Regions from separate parts of the Paenibacillus sp. FSL K6-1122 genome, predicted to be linked through region 1. Evidence: a T-box and tRNA genes for the amino acid it is inferred to sense, from the RefSeq annotation. Region 1 holds a T-box; the other holds one or more tRNA genes.
What was found. The T-box of region 1 lies ahead of NSQ20_RS25090 (valine--tRNA ligase). A T-box ahead of a tRNA ligase gene usually reads a tRNA of that ligase, here a tRNA-Val.
Positions count from the first base shown of each region.

Region 2: it encodes a tRNA-Val, which carries the amino acid that the T-box ahead of NSQ20_RS25090 (valine--tRNA ligase) is inferred to sense. The anticodon was not compared.

Region 1 is NZ_CP150272.1:5,592,463-5,599,672, forward strand. Features, by position in the region: gene NSQ20_RS25090 (valine--tRNA ligase) at 1-2,614, opposite strand, end outside; T-box leader at 2,675-2,956, opposite strand; gene NSQ20_RS25095 (LysM peptidoglycan-binding domain-containing protein) at 3,112-4,695, opposite strand; gene NSQ20_RS25100 (RluA family pseudouridine synthase) at 5,063-5,971, opposite strand; gene hemL (glutamate-1-semialdehyde 2,1-aminomutase) at 5,968-7,210, opposite strand, start outside.
Region 2 is NZ_CP150272.1:4,871,453-4,878,662, forward strand. Features, by position in the region: gene NSQ20_RS21900 (M1 family metallopeptidase) at 1-2,175, opposite strand, end outside; tRNA gene NSQ20_RS21905 (tRNA-Val) at 2,364-2,436, opposite strand; gene NSQ20_RS21910 (hypothetical protein) at 2,581-2,838, shown strand; gene NSQ20_RS21915 (GNAT family N-acetyltransferase) at 3,077-3,520, shown strand; gene NSQ20_RS21920 (DUF3892 domain-containing protein) at 3,633-3,869, shown strand; gene NSQ20_RS21925 (hypothetical protein) at 3,945-4,226, opposite strand; gene NSQ20_RS21930 (hypothetical protein) at 4,210-4,431, opposite strand; gene NSQ20_RS21935 (DUF3889 domain-containing protein) at 4,625-4,945, opposite strand; gene NSQ20_RS21940 (hypothetical protein) at 5,002-5,310, opposite strand; gene NSQ20_RS21945 (manganese catalase family protein) at 5,572-6,474, shown strand; gene NSQ20_RS21950 (DUF6809 family protein) at 6,698-6,991, opposite strand; gene NSQ20_RS21955 (ribbon-helix-helix protein, CopG family) at 7,134-7,210, opposite strand, start outside.

The DNA of each region.
Region 1 (7,210 bases):
AATCGGCTTGTTTGGCGCGCTCTTCCTCAATAACTTTGGCAGGAGCTTTGGCTACAAAGCCTTCGTTCGCCAGCTTTTTCTCTACACGGAGAACTTCGCCCTCAAGGTTCTCCAACTCTTTCTCCAAACGAGCCACTTCCTGCTCGATATCAATAAGACCTGCGAGCGGCAAGTATAGTTCTGCCCCCGTAATGATCGCAGTCATTGCCTTATCCGGTGAGTTTAAATCCAGCCCACTATCGAACTCGGACGTATTACAGAAACGTTTGATGTAGTGACTGTTACGTGCAATGATGCTGGACGTCTCCGCACTATTTGCTTTGACCATCAGCTCGATCTTTTTGCTCATCGGCACGTTCACTTCTGCACGAATGTTTCGCACTGCACGAATGGTATCCATGAGCAGGTTCATCTCGGCAACAGCCTCTGGGTTCTCAAGAGCAGGATCATATTCCGGCCATGATGCCAACGTAATGGTCTCACCTTCATGCGGCAGATGCTGCCAGATCTCTTCGGAGATGTATGGCATAAACGGATGAATCAGGCGCATGGTTTGATCCAGCACATAAGCAAGCACGGATTGTGTTTTCTTCTTGGCAACCGGATCTTCCCCATAGAAGGACAGCTTAGCAAACTCAATGTACCAGTCACACAGGTCATCCCAGATAAAGTTATACAACACACGACCCGTTTCCCCAAATTCATACGCTTCGATTAGACGCGTAATATCGCGGGAAGTTTCGTTCAGACGGTGCAAAATCCAATAATCCGCTGTACCAAGCTCTCCGCTGATGTCACGTTCCTCATAGGTGAATCCTTCCAGATTCATCAATGCAAAGCGCGAAGCATTCCAGATCTTGTTGGCAAAGTTACGAGCCTGCTCCACCCGTTCCCAACGGAAACGCAGATCCTGACCTGGCGTGCTGCTGGTTGAGATCATGTAACGCATCGCATCTGCGCCGTATTTCTCAATCACATCTAACGGATCTACACCGTTGCCTAATGATTTGGACATTTTGCGTCCATCTGCGTCACGAACAAGACCATGCATCAGCACATCCTTGAACGGAATCTCATCGGTGAATTCCAATGCAGTGAAGATCATACGTGCAACCCAGAAATATATGATGTCATACCCTGTCACAAGTACACTTGTCGGATAATAACGTTGCAGATCTTCCGTATCTTCCGGCCAGCCCAATGTGGAGAACGGCCATAAGCCGGAGCTAAACCAAGTATCGAGTACGTCTTCGTCCTGTCTGAGCTTGCGTCCAGCATTCTCTGGCAGTGTCGTCGGATCTTCAGCAGATACGATGATTTCACCCGTTTCTTCATCATACCAGGCAGGAATACGATGTCCCCACCACAGTTGACGGGAAATACACCAGTCACGAACGTTCTCGATCCAGTTCAGATAGGTTTTCTCAAAACGATCTGGAACGAAATTAACCCCTTCGCCGCTCTGTTGTTTCTTGATCGCTCTCTCTGCAAGTGGCTTCATCTCAACGAACCACTGTGTAGACAGATACGGCTCAACAACAGCTCCGGTACGCTCACTGTGTCCAACCTGATGCGTGTGATCCTCAATGTTGATCAATACGCCCTGCTCTTTCAAGTCAGCAACAATCTGCTTGCGGCAGTCACTGCGGTCCAGTCCCTGATACTTGCCTGCCTCAGCATTCATTGTGCCGCTCTCATCCATTACCGTAATCTGAGGCAGATCATGACGAAGACCTACTTCAAAGTCATTTGGATCATGCGCAGGCGTGATTTTAACTGCACCACTTCCAAACTCTTTATCCACATAATCATCAGCGATAATTGGAATTTCGCGTCCAATGATAGGCAGTACAAGTACTTTACCAATCATATCTGCATAACGCTCATCTTTCGGATGAACAGCAACCGCTGTATCACCCAGCATCGTTTCAGGACGCGTTGTTGCCACTGTAACGTAGCCACTTCCGTCTTTGAGCGGGTACCGCAGATGGTACAGGTGACCCTGAACCTCTTTATATTCAACCTCAATGTCGGACAGAGCTGTCCGGTTCACCGGGTCCCAGTTAATGATGCGTTTGCCTCGGTAAATAAGGCCTTTTTCATACAGTTGAACAAATACTTTGCGAACCGCTTGGGACAGACCTTCATCCAGCGTAAAACGTTCACGTGAGTAATCAAGCGACAATCCCATTTTGCCCCATTGTTGACGAATGGTAGTGGCATATTGATCTTTCCAGTCCCATACTTTCTCCAGAAACTTGTCACGTCCCAGATCATAACGAGTCAGACCTTCTTCACGCAGCTTCTGCTCCACTTTGGTTTGAGTAGCAATACCTGCATGGTCGGAACCCGGAAGCCACAGTGCGTCATAACCTTGCATCCGTTTGGTGCGGATCAGAATATCCTGCAGTGTAAAATCGAGCGCATGCCCAATGTGCAGCATCCCGGTCACATTTGGGGGTGGAATTACAATTGTATACGGCTCTGCATCTTTACGTTGACCGGCTTTGAAATATCCACGCTCCATCCAGGTGGAGTACCATTTATCCTCTGCCGCCTTAGGATCGTAAGTGGTTGGCATTTCTGTTGCAGCTGATTTTTTTTCCTCAGACATGTGTCATTCCTCCGTTACTTCATCATCTTCGCCAAAAAAACAAAAAAAACCTTTCATCCATCAAAGGACGAAAGGTTAGCTTTCGCGGTACCACCTTTGTTTCACGCCTACAGCAAGATAGACTTCACCCTCTGTACATGACGTGACACTTCAAGCAGATAACGGCTGCTACCGGCCCATCCTACCTCAGAAATAAATGACGATGAATCTCACTCATCCCTTGTATTCAAACAGGCAACTCCCGGGCGACTTCGATCAGTTGGTTCCTGCGGAATCTCACAGCGTTGCAATTCCACTCTCTGAAAGGTCATACTGTCTACTACTCCCGTTCCACGTTGTTCTTCAAAAAACCTACACACATCATACCTTGCTCGTGCGCGATAGTCAACCTGACAACAGCGGATAAAGAGCGCTGGAATGCAGGTTTAGGACGAATCATACAAAAACCCGCAATCCTCAAGGGGATCACGGGTCGTAACGAAGGCTTTAACTACGGATTAAGGGATGTACAATATCTGACCTTCTTCCACAACCTGCTCAGATAATCGGTTATACAACTGAAGTTCCCTCGTGCTCAATTGATATCGATCTGCAATGGCATCCAGTGTATCTTCTCGCTGAACGATGCACAGTTTCACCTTGCGGAATGGGGTCTGGTCCACGATCGTTCCCAGGAACAGGTTCTTCCATTCCACATCATCAGCTGGATACGTTTCTTCCTGTACTACACCCGCAGGAACCTCATCGCCTCGCTCCACTTCAGCATCGCGTGCCGCTCTACCGGAGGATAACAAGGAAGAGATACCTACGCCCTCTTCTTGCCGTGGTGCGGATTCTTTTTTGCTGCCAAAAGCAACCTTCAGCTCCGGCTTGTCTTCCGTCTCAGCCACAGGTTCAGGAACAAATGCTTCGTTCTGTACAAACTCGTCTACCCCAGTCGCTTCAAAAGACGGCCGATCTTCCTCAGCGTTGCCTGGTTCGGACGAAGCAAATACACCTTGCCAGTTCTCCGCCTGTGATTCAACCGGGACATCGGCAACTGCCTGATTCTCCTGCTGAGGTACAGATCTCGCTGATTCGAAGTGCCATACCTCTGGTGCGTCCGGTACATCCTGTGCTGCCAACTCATTAGATGATTGAGCAGTAGGCTCTGAGACTGCTTGATCTGCACTTCTCGAGTTCGGAGGCAATGCATCCACAGAAGGCTCGGACCAACCCGAAGACTCATCTTCCAGAGGCAGCAATGGTTCCGACTCAGGGTAAGAAGCTAATCGATCTGCGGTCTCAGCCATAAATGACGAGATCGGAGAAGGTTCGCTGTATTGCTCATGAGATGCCAATTCATCTCCATTCGCTGTCAGAGATGCGGGATCTTCGTTTGCATCAGGTTGTCTGTTTTCGTTAGCGTACTCCGCACTTTGCTCCTCAGGTTGAAGTGGCTCGGCCGATGACGAATTCGCATATTCCTGCTGCCATTCTTCGCTATTCCTTAATGTCTCTTCCCTTATGGACAGGTCAGCGAATTCCGGAGCACCGTATGCAAGTTCTGCTGCATTCGCAAGTCTCTCTTCCTCACTCCGCTGGAGCAGGTACTCTTGTGCAAATGTGTTGGGGTCGCTGCCTGTCTGTGCTGCTTCATCGGAACGGTTGGATTGCTGAGCATCAGGTGAATGAACAACTGTAAACTCATCAGCTGACCACACTTGTGGCTCTTCAACAGGAAAACCTTCGATACCTCGCAGCGACAACACGCCTGTAATGTTCAGACTGCGATTGGATAACAGATCCACGTCAAAATTTTCGATCTCGATGGAAATATCTTCAATCGATCTGACCCGGTTCAGCGGCACTGTGATCTCCACGGGAATGAAATGTTTGAGCTCCTCTGAAGCCTCATTTTCTCCTCTGTACGCACCTGTAAGTAAAAGATGCCCTCTTAATGTGGCATGATCATCCTGCCCTATGACTTGAATGCGTGGGTATAGTTCAATCTCCTCCAATTCCTCAATCGCAGGAACTCCCTCAGACAAATGAACGCGCTCATAAATATCGAACCGCAAACCATAAGGTTGATTCAACAAAGGTGGCGTCCTCCTTTCGGCATATGTTCACCATGATCCTTCTCATGGGACTGATCCATGGTCCAAATCCTTCGTTACCCCATCTATATGCCTTGAATGAGAGGAGCATGCCACCTTTTGAAAAACCTTGCTATATATGTTCAACTCATGGTTATTTACACTGTCACTCCAATGACAGAACAACCTTCTGATCGCTGTTATCCCCAGATTTTTTTCATTCCTTTTTATAAAGGGAAAATCCGGGGATAGCTTAGGCTTCCGAAGTAGCTTTCTTTCCAGAAAGCTTTTAGGCGAACGCTTTACTTCTTCTGGTTGTTTCTGTCCTTTCCGTTTTCGTGTAAATAGTTAGTCGAACTTATATAGTGTATTAATAATTTTGACGCTCACGCTCTGCCAATTGTGTGAAGTCGGATGGCCAAGGGTCGTTCACTTCAATCATCGCTCCGGTTAACGGATGACTAAACTTAAGCATCTCTCCGTGAAGTGCTTGTCGCCCAATGGCATCCGCTCTACCACCATACAACGAATCACCAATGAGCGGGTGTCCCGCGTAACTCAGGTGTACACGAATTTGGTGTGTGCGTCCTGTATCCAGCTTTAATCGTACAAGGGTTGCTCTTTCCCACACTTCGACGGTCTCCACATGAGTAACAGCTTCCTGTCCACCTTCCGAGACACGTCTGCGCTGCTTGTGATGTCTATCCTTGCCAATCGGAGCATCAATTTTGTGGAGTTCAAGGGGAATTTGTCCACCTGCAATAGCTACATAATGGCGACCAATCTCTTTGCGACGCATCGCTTCATCCAATTTGGCGAGGGCAAAAGCATTTTTGGCATACAGGACAGGTCCGGTTGTATCCTCATCCAGTCGATGAACATGGCGTACGCTTGCCTGAATTCCGTTCATTTCATAATAAGAGGCAACCACATGATCCAGCGTGATGGCCTGATTGGCACGGTTTCCATCTGGATGCAGTTTCATGCCTGCCGGTTTGTGCATAACCAGACAGAAATCATCCTCATACAATACATCCACATCAGCCCAGCGTGGCTCAACATCGATTGGCTGGGACGCAAAAAGGGCCAGCCGAAGCCGGTCCCCTGCAAGTTGTATTCCTTGGTTTGCTTTTAACTGACGGAGCAGTTTCTCCGAAAACTGAAGTTCAGACAATAACCATTGCTCTGCGGCCATCGGTTTGTCCGAACTGCCTGTGACGGCTTTCCCTGGCATCAGCTCAAGCCATTCCCCGCGGCGTTTCCAACTTTTGATGGTCATAGCGATTGAAGAGCTTTACGATTCGCCTCAATCGTATCGTCAATATCCTGCTCCGTGTGCACACCAGAGACAAACATACCTTCGTATTGCGAAGGCGCAACACTCACACCTTGATCAATCATGGCCGCAAAATAACGACGGAATTGATCCAGATTGCTTTCTTTGGCAATATCATAATTGGTTACTGGAACGGCACTGAAGAATGGACAAACCATGGAACCCACACGGTTAATGGTTATCGCAACACCCGTCTCAGCTGCATTTTTCTCGAATCCGGCTTGCAGACGTGCAGACAATGTCTCCAGACGGTCATAGACCTCTGGTGTTAACAATTTGAGCGTGGTATACCCTGCTGCCATAGCCAGCGGATTTCCGCTCAGTGTACCTGCCTGATAGATCGGTCCTGTTGGAGCAATCTGTTCCATCAGATCCCGACGGCCACCATAAGCACCAACCGGGAGGCCGCCACCGATAACTTTACCCAGACAAGTCAGGTCAGGTGTAACCCCATATCGACCCTGAGCACAGTTCAACCCGACACGGAAACCGGTCATGACTTCGTCAAAAATAAGCAGGCTGCCATATTGGGTCGTCAAACTGCGCAGGCCTTCAAGGAAACCGGAAGCCGGAGGAACAACCCCCATGTTACCTGCCACAGGTTCCACAATAACAGCGGCCAGTTCTTCACCATAACGTTCAAAAGCAAGCTTCACGGACTCCAGATCGTTATAAGGTACCGTAATTGTATTCACAGCTACACCTTCAGGTACACCTGGACTATCCGGTAGACCCAGCGTTGCAACACCTGAACCCGCCTTAATCAGCAAGCTGTCCGCATGTCCATGATATGATCCTTCGAACTTCAGAATTTTACTGCGTCCGGTTACCCCGCGTGCCAGTCGAATGGCACTCATGGTTGCTTCCGTACCGGAATTAACCATCCGCACGATATCGATAGAAGGTACACGCTCACAGACCAGTTTTGCCATCTCGGTCTCCAGCAAGGTAGGCGCACCAAAGCTTGTTCCTTTGAGGGCTGTCTCACGCAAAGCTTCTACAACGTCAGGGTGTGCATGTCCCATAATGAGTGGGCCCCACGATCCCACATAGTCAATAAAAACATTGCCATCAATATCGTAGATTTTGGACCCTTCACCGCGTTCTGCATAGATCGGAGTAAGTCCCACCGATTTGAATGCGCGTACAGGGCTGTTCACACCCCCGGGTATGTACTGCTTC
Region 2 (7,210 bases), 720 kb from region 1:
TTTTTTATTGGATTTCTCCTTGCCTTGGTTATCCAATACATAGTACTGGTAAAAGTCGTTAGTGAAGCCGATAGACTCCTGTATTTTCAGCTTAAAAGCTTCAAATGCCTCATCACTCAGATGATCCTCATTCCAGAAATAATGAAGCATCAATCGATTCTGGTTATAGGGATGTTTGATAACATATGCACCAGCCGTGAGAGGTTGATTCATGGTATTCTTCCAAGGAAACCCCGTCTGTTTCGTTCGATCAATAATGTTAAGTTTTAAAGCCTGCACCAATCCGTTTGACTTGGCATTGCCAATGACAATAAGGTTGCTGTTGCCGATCTTTTTTTTCATCTTTTGCTTCAGTTCCTTACGATCCCTTATAATGTCGTATTTCATACCAGTCATATCAAGGAATCCGGTCAACTGATTAACCATATCTTCCTGCTGTTTAGTTGCAAGCTTACTCACCTGATCGCTGAGCACAATGGTTAATTCCTCGCCTTGAAGGGCTTTGTCCATCAATCGATTCATCACTTCATAAGGCAGATTAGGAACCATACCCATGACAGCCTGATATTGCACTTGTAAGACATCATGCACATAGGCGGCGGTCTCTTCCTGTGATAATTGGTATTCCGGCTTTAAGACAAAATCAGGCTGATATAGGGCCATCTGCATTTCTGAACGTATTTCTTTACCAAGCACATCTTCAATGGTTTGAAGCAGCCCCTCTACCGTTGCATTTTGGTACACGTAGCGTTTGAAATATGTCCTCATCAACTCGTCAAATTTCTCTTCACCGACGGAACGGTAAAGCTGATAGATCGCTTGTCGCCCCTTCTGATAATATACCAAACTTGCCAAATCCCCAGCTTCATCGTTTGTTGACGCAATCGCCATATCTACGGGCGCAGTATCAAACTGTATGGATCTGAACCCATTTAGCTTGTCTCCCTGTTTCTCGGCAAAATACACCATGGAGAAATCAGCAAAGCCTTCATCCAGAAAGGATTCTGTCTCCGAATTATTACCGATCAATGCATGGAACCACTGATGCGCTATTTCATGAACAAATGTTGTGTCTTCTTCTGGAACAGCACCATTTTGAATCTGTCCCATCTGGATGAGCCTCGCATACTCCACGGCAACGCCTTGTACATACGTCTCGACAATTCGGAACTCTGGATAGGGATACTTGCCATATTTCTCACTATAGAAATCGATGACCTTGAATGCCTGATTAATGTAGCGGTCAACTATCTTTTTCTTGGATGGATCATCGTTGTAATAATAGTATTCCACCGTCAGACCGTTACGAGTAACACTCTCCACTTGAAGGTTTGGGCTAGCAAAGAATACAAACTCCCTTGTGTTCTCGGCCACAGCAGAAACAACTTTACGACCATGTTCTATACTGATTTGAGTGGTGATCGTACCCGGCATGGCTACTTGATACTTATCAGGAACATTTAATTGAACTTCAAAGTCCGATGAGGTGTAATAATCGCTCTCAAATGTTTGACTATACGGTGCCTTGTTCCATTGATGCTTAACCTCGTCGTATACAGACATCACCGGGAACCAATGTGCACCATTGATCATGTCCTTGTAGTAGGAAACTCGCTGGGAGCCGTAGGGTATATTCAACTGAAACTCCAGTTGGAATGATACCGATTCACCTGGTTGTACGGGCTTCTTCAACTGCACGGTCAACGCTTGGTTTTCCTTATGGAAGTCCAGCGATTGGCTATCTGCGCTTACAGCCTGAATATCGATGCCACCCAGAAAGTCCTCCGCTGTCTTCTCCGGGTGATCTTCACTAATCTTCTCATTATGCTGTTGGTACATGCTCGCCTGTGTAGACTTGGAGAGGTTTGCATCAGCATATGTATGAAGAACCACCTGCTGGAGGGTATCCTTGCTTGTGTTGTGATACGTTACCTTCTCGCTCCCCTGGATCGTCATGTCCTTCTCATTCAGCCGAGCCTGAATTTGGTATTGAATTGGCGTCTGCTCTAGAGAGTCTTTTGGTGTGTTATATATCTTCGTAGATACAGGTGCTGGGCCTGCTTCCGCGGCAACAACCCCCATGTTGGCAAGTGGGCTTGTTGCCAGTATTAAAGCCAGTGTACCCGCGATCCCTACTCTGGCTAACTTTGATGTAAATGGACTTGAATAGTTCATAAGTTCTCTCCTTCTTCTGTTCTATGTTGACCTCAGAACCAAGTATAGAAGACGAACCTTACGCTGAATTTATGTTTTATTTAAGTTTTGTTTAAAAAGAGGAAGAGAAACTGAAACTATCGCAAATCGCATTCATGTCTGTATGTAAAAAAAGAAAAGAAGCCTTACAATGTAAGGCTTCTCATGTATGATCTGTAGTGGGCTCGAACCACTGACCCCTACCCTGTCAAGATAGTGCTCTCCCAGCTGAGCTAACAGATCATGATATATAATTGTTTCCCAATCAAGTAACAGTATCATATCAAGTAACCGTGTTCATTGTCAATGATTTATTTGGTTATAATTCACCCGAAATGGTGCACAATAAAGGAAAGATTACCATTTCTACAACGAGGTGAATTCCCTATGAGAAACATAACAAAACGGTCAAAATCTAATAAACATACATTTACCAAATGCTTCTTTCTCTTTGCTGGGCTTATGATTCTCATTACAACCGTCACTGGTTGCGGCTTGGAGAAGGATGAACATACGGTACAATTCCAACAATTACAACAGCCCAATGAAAATAGTGAGTCTCTGCCCGTCTGGCTGGACGTATACTCCAAATCTGTAATTCATGATGTGTATTCTCCGCGAGGAAGCAGTGAAGTCTTGCCGTGAAGGTTAACAGGTGAATTACTCATCTTCATCCCACTTGCGTGAGTATGCTTTCTTCGTAACGTAATACAACAGAGTAATCATTCCCGCCGACATTAGCAATGTAATTACCATGATGCCTGTCATGCCCATCACTACCCCCTCCTCTCCCAATATGTTCCAGACTTCACTATACAGGAAAAACATTTTTTTGTATAATTCAGTCTGATATGTCGCGCAAGAGCAGAAAGAAGGAATGGAATTGGCAGCTGAGATTAGTTATGTATCGACAGAAGAACAACTGGAGCAAGCCTTGGGAATTCGCCATCACGTTTTTGTAATCGAGCAACAGGTGCCTGCCGAGATTGAGATTGATCAATATGATGTCATCAGTCCGGATGTGCATCATGTATTGTTAAGTACGGATGGCCAAGCTGTAGCCACAGGACGTCTGATCTATTACAGCAAGGATACGGCCAAAATGCAGCGGATCGCTGTGCTTGAATCTCATCGTTCATTTGGTTATGGACGTGTGCTTCTGCTCGCGATGGAGGAGCTGGCACGTGAACTCGGCTTATCCTATTCTGTACTGGATGCGCAGTGTCAGGCACAGAAATTCTATGAAAAACTGGGTTATGGAGTGATTTCGGAAGAACCTTTTTATGATGCAGATATTCTGCATGTTCGTATGAGAAAGAGCTTGTAAAACCTCGACGTTGGCAGCTCTTATCAGCATATGGTGCATACTTCCGAGGAAATCGGATAGGCTAATCAGGTAGACAGATTCCTATCTCGTCATATAAGGAGAGTGTGACATCATGGATCAAACGACACGCGAGAGTTTCACAGCAGTACAGAAAAATGGTGACGGTGACCTGACAGCTTTTCAGACTTCAGCAGGACGCGTACTGGATTATCAGCAGGCACTTGCAGAAGTAAAAGCTGGTGCTATTGCCGGTGTGAATGTATTTAAAGGCAAGGATGGCGAAATGTACATTCGCGGAGATGCCGACGGTGACCCAACCAACAACCTGGACCAACTTCCCCATTTCTAAAATAGATGCACATGTCGTACATGTGACACAATAAGCGCCGATCCGGATATCCGGGTTGGCGTTTTCTTATTAGAATTAATAGTCCGTAAAATATTTTACGGAATCACCGGAAGGTTGGCTTTTGCGAATCGGCTGTTGTGCCTGTTCCCATGCCTGCAAAATCTGTATCCCTTCAAGACTAGATCGGTTCTCCCACGCGATGTGCCCGGTGCGTTCAAGCTCCAGCAATGAGTCATGAATGTAAGCTTTGCTTCGTCCCGTCTTGGTCTCCAGTTCATCCATACGCGGCAGCCTGCGCCGTTGTCCTGCATAGTTCACCATAATACGTAAAATCTTGCGTTCAAAGTCGTTCAGCATACTTCACCTCCCCATTCAGATCGGTAACAGGACGCCATGCCAGAATACCTTGCTCCAGAAATGTACGGGGCGAGCCTTCTTTTCCCGCTGATGCTCTAATCATCCCGCCACGTACACTGTTAATTCGAATCTGTCGCTGCGTAATCTGCCCTGCACGATCCATGTAGACAAGCTCCACCATCTGGCCAATATATTTCCCTAGCATAATCATCCCTCCGGTAAGAACGTTTGTTTGTATTTCATATTATATGCGAACATAAGTTCTTTATTCAATAGTAAAAAAAGGATTTTGTAAAATAAAAAAAACCAGACTTTCACCTTAATGATTAAGGCAGTCTGGTTCAACCCATAGTATAGCTAATATGAAAACATGGCTTGTAATGACCAAGTCCAGCGGATCAGTGTCGATCCGATTCGGAAAATTGTACTTTCTTTAATTGCTGTGTAGATGGATTAAAATCAACATTTACATAGACTGCGAATTGCTTGCCGTCTTTCGCACGAACCCATAGCTTGAACTGTTCCCGTGATTGATCTGCTGTTAGAGAGGTGCGACCGATATGCTTATAGTCCAAAATATCCACATTATACTTGGTCTGTGTTTCTTTGACCGCAATAATTCCCCACTTCGCATAATCAGGGATGGCGGCGCCTGTGCCTGATGTAATTCCGGCTAAACTCAGAACTACCGACATGACGGTAACGATGAGCATTCTCATTTCACTCACTCCTTGGGACAATATGTTTCTGTTATATTGCCCGTCCGGGTTTCATTTTACACGAATAAACGAAAGATCCAGGCCAGTGGCCGTAGGGAAAAAGGAACCACATGAACAAGTCGGTCAAACGAATCAGGAGGCTCCGTCCGGAAACTCATTCCCCAGTCACCCGAGAAAAAGTGTTGTTGTGTCTTCGGCTCCTCAGGACGATCCAACCCGTATTTCTTTTCAAGTAACTGCCGTGTTTCTTCATCCACCTGAACCTCATTCGTAACGACATATGCTGTGGCAAACTCGCTGCTTATGTACATCTGAATCATTAGAAACATCACAATCCCAACTATTTGTATCCAACGCTTGTTCATCTCTTACTCCTTTATGGATTCATGACTCTCTTCTCTTGTACGTGAAGACTCGTTTGAATGTTTGATTATACATAAATTTGACCGTATTGGAAATAACAAATGGGAGAAGAGTTGGGGCATGCGTTATGCGATGCTTAAGTCCCATTTGGTTGATTTTTTGTTTAAAAAACCCAATAGACGTGTAATAGGCCATGACAGAGTGACTCCACGATCTGAAACCCTACACGATCTGCAATACCAATATGAGGAGGCTACACCCGAATGTTCAAACGCTTGGATGAAATCCTGATTGAGATTCCCAATGTCGAGAAGCCAGATCCGAATGCTGCGGCAGCTATACAAGAATTACTCGGCGGCAAATTCGGAGAAATGTCAACGTTGAACAACTACCTCTATCAATCGTTTAATTTTCGATCCAAAGAAAAGCTGAAGCCCTTCTATGACCTCGTCATGAGCATTACGGCCGAAGAATTGGGTCATGTTGAGCTCGTGTCTCATGGCATCAATCACTGTCTGCGGGGTTCTACAGAATACAAAGAACCGGACGATACACCGCTGGGTTCGGTCAAAGACGCGCGTCTCTCCTATCACTATCTTGCAGGAGCTCAAGGTGCGATGCCATTCGACTCCATGGGCAACCCGTGGACGGGGGCGAATGTATTTAACAGCGGTAATCTGGTCGAGGATCTGCTGCATAACTTCTTCCTTGAATGTGGCGCTCGTACCCATAAGATGAAAGTATATGAGATGACGGATCACCCGGCAGCCCGGGAAGTGGTTGGTTTCCTACTGGTACGTGGCGGCGTGCATGTTGTCGCATATGCAAAAGCACTTGAGATTGCAACTGGCGTAAATGTGACCAAGCTGGTTCCCATTCCTTCACTGAACAACAAAGCCTTCAACGAGGCTCGCAAATATGAAGAAAAAGGGGTACACACCAAGCTGTATACCTATAGTGATAAAGATTTCAATACGATTGGACAGATCTGGAAAGGAACTCACCCGGAAGATGGACAACCTCTTGAAGTCATTCAAGGGATACCTGAAGGATTCCCGATTCCAGAAGCCCCTGCGGTCGAGGAAGAGTTCGCACCGGGCATCTCACAAGAAGACTTTAAGGAAATTGCACGTCGTCTGAAAATGGCGGGGAATATTGCGGATTAAGGAACATTTGTTTAACAGGTTCTTTCCCTATATATAGGTTTTTTAACTCTATGTTTAAGTGAAGCCCTCGAACCCTGCTGCTTAATGCAGAGAGGATTGGAGGGCTTTGTTATACTAAATTTATGATACAATTTTATGGTGCAAAATAAGTATGTTGTATGCACGTCATTTCCTGAGAACTTAGCTGTAAAAGTAAACCGGATCTCTGCTGACATCGTTAAACTTAGTTAAACTCCAACACCGATTCCTCACGCTGACTCATGACTTCAATTAACATGTTGGCACCCAGACGAAAACCTTGTGCAAACGCTGCTTCCGTATGCATGCCCTCACATCTGCCACACAAGTCAAATAACTGTTCAAGCTCACGGAATTCTTCATCGCTCAATCGATTCTTCCATTGCTCTGTCAGAGCTGCAATCTGCCGTCCTAACGCTTGGTATTCAGGATGTGTCGGCATCATCATCTCATCCGGTCGAAGTCGTCCATTATATAATGCTTCTAATATCGAATTCATTTGCATCCTCCTGTATATCAATTCGCACCTCACTTGAATGAACGTTCTACACATGGTAGGATATTTATGCAGTCGCTCATTTAAGTGATTGCGGGATAGGAAGCAGCGGTGTTCTTCGTCGGACTTACGCTGCTTTCTTTTTTTATTTTTGGAGTTCGTCGTAAATCTTCTCAATCCCTTTGCGAACGATGTCTGATCGATTCGTATTCAGCTTCTCAG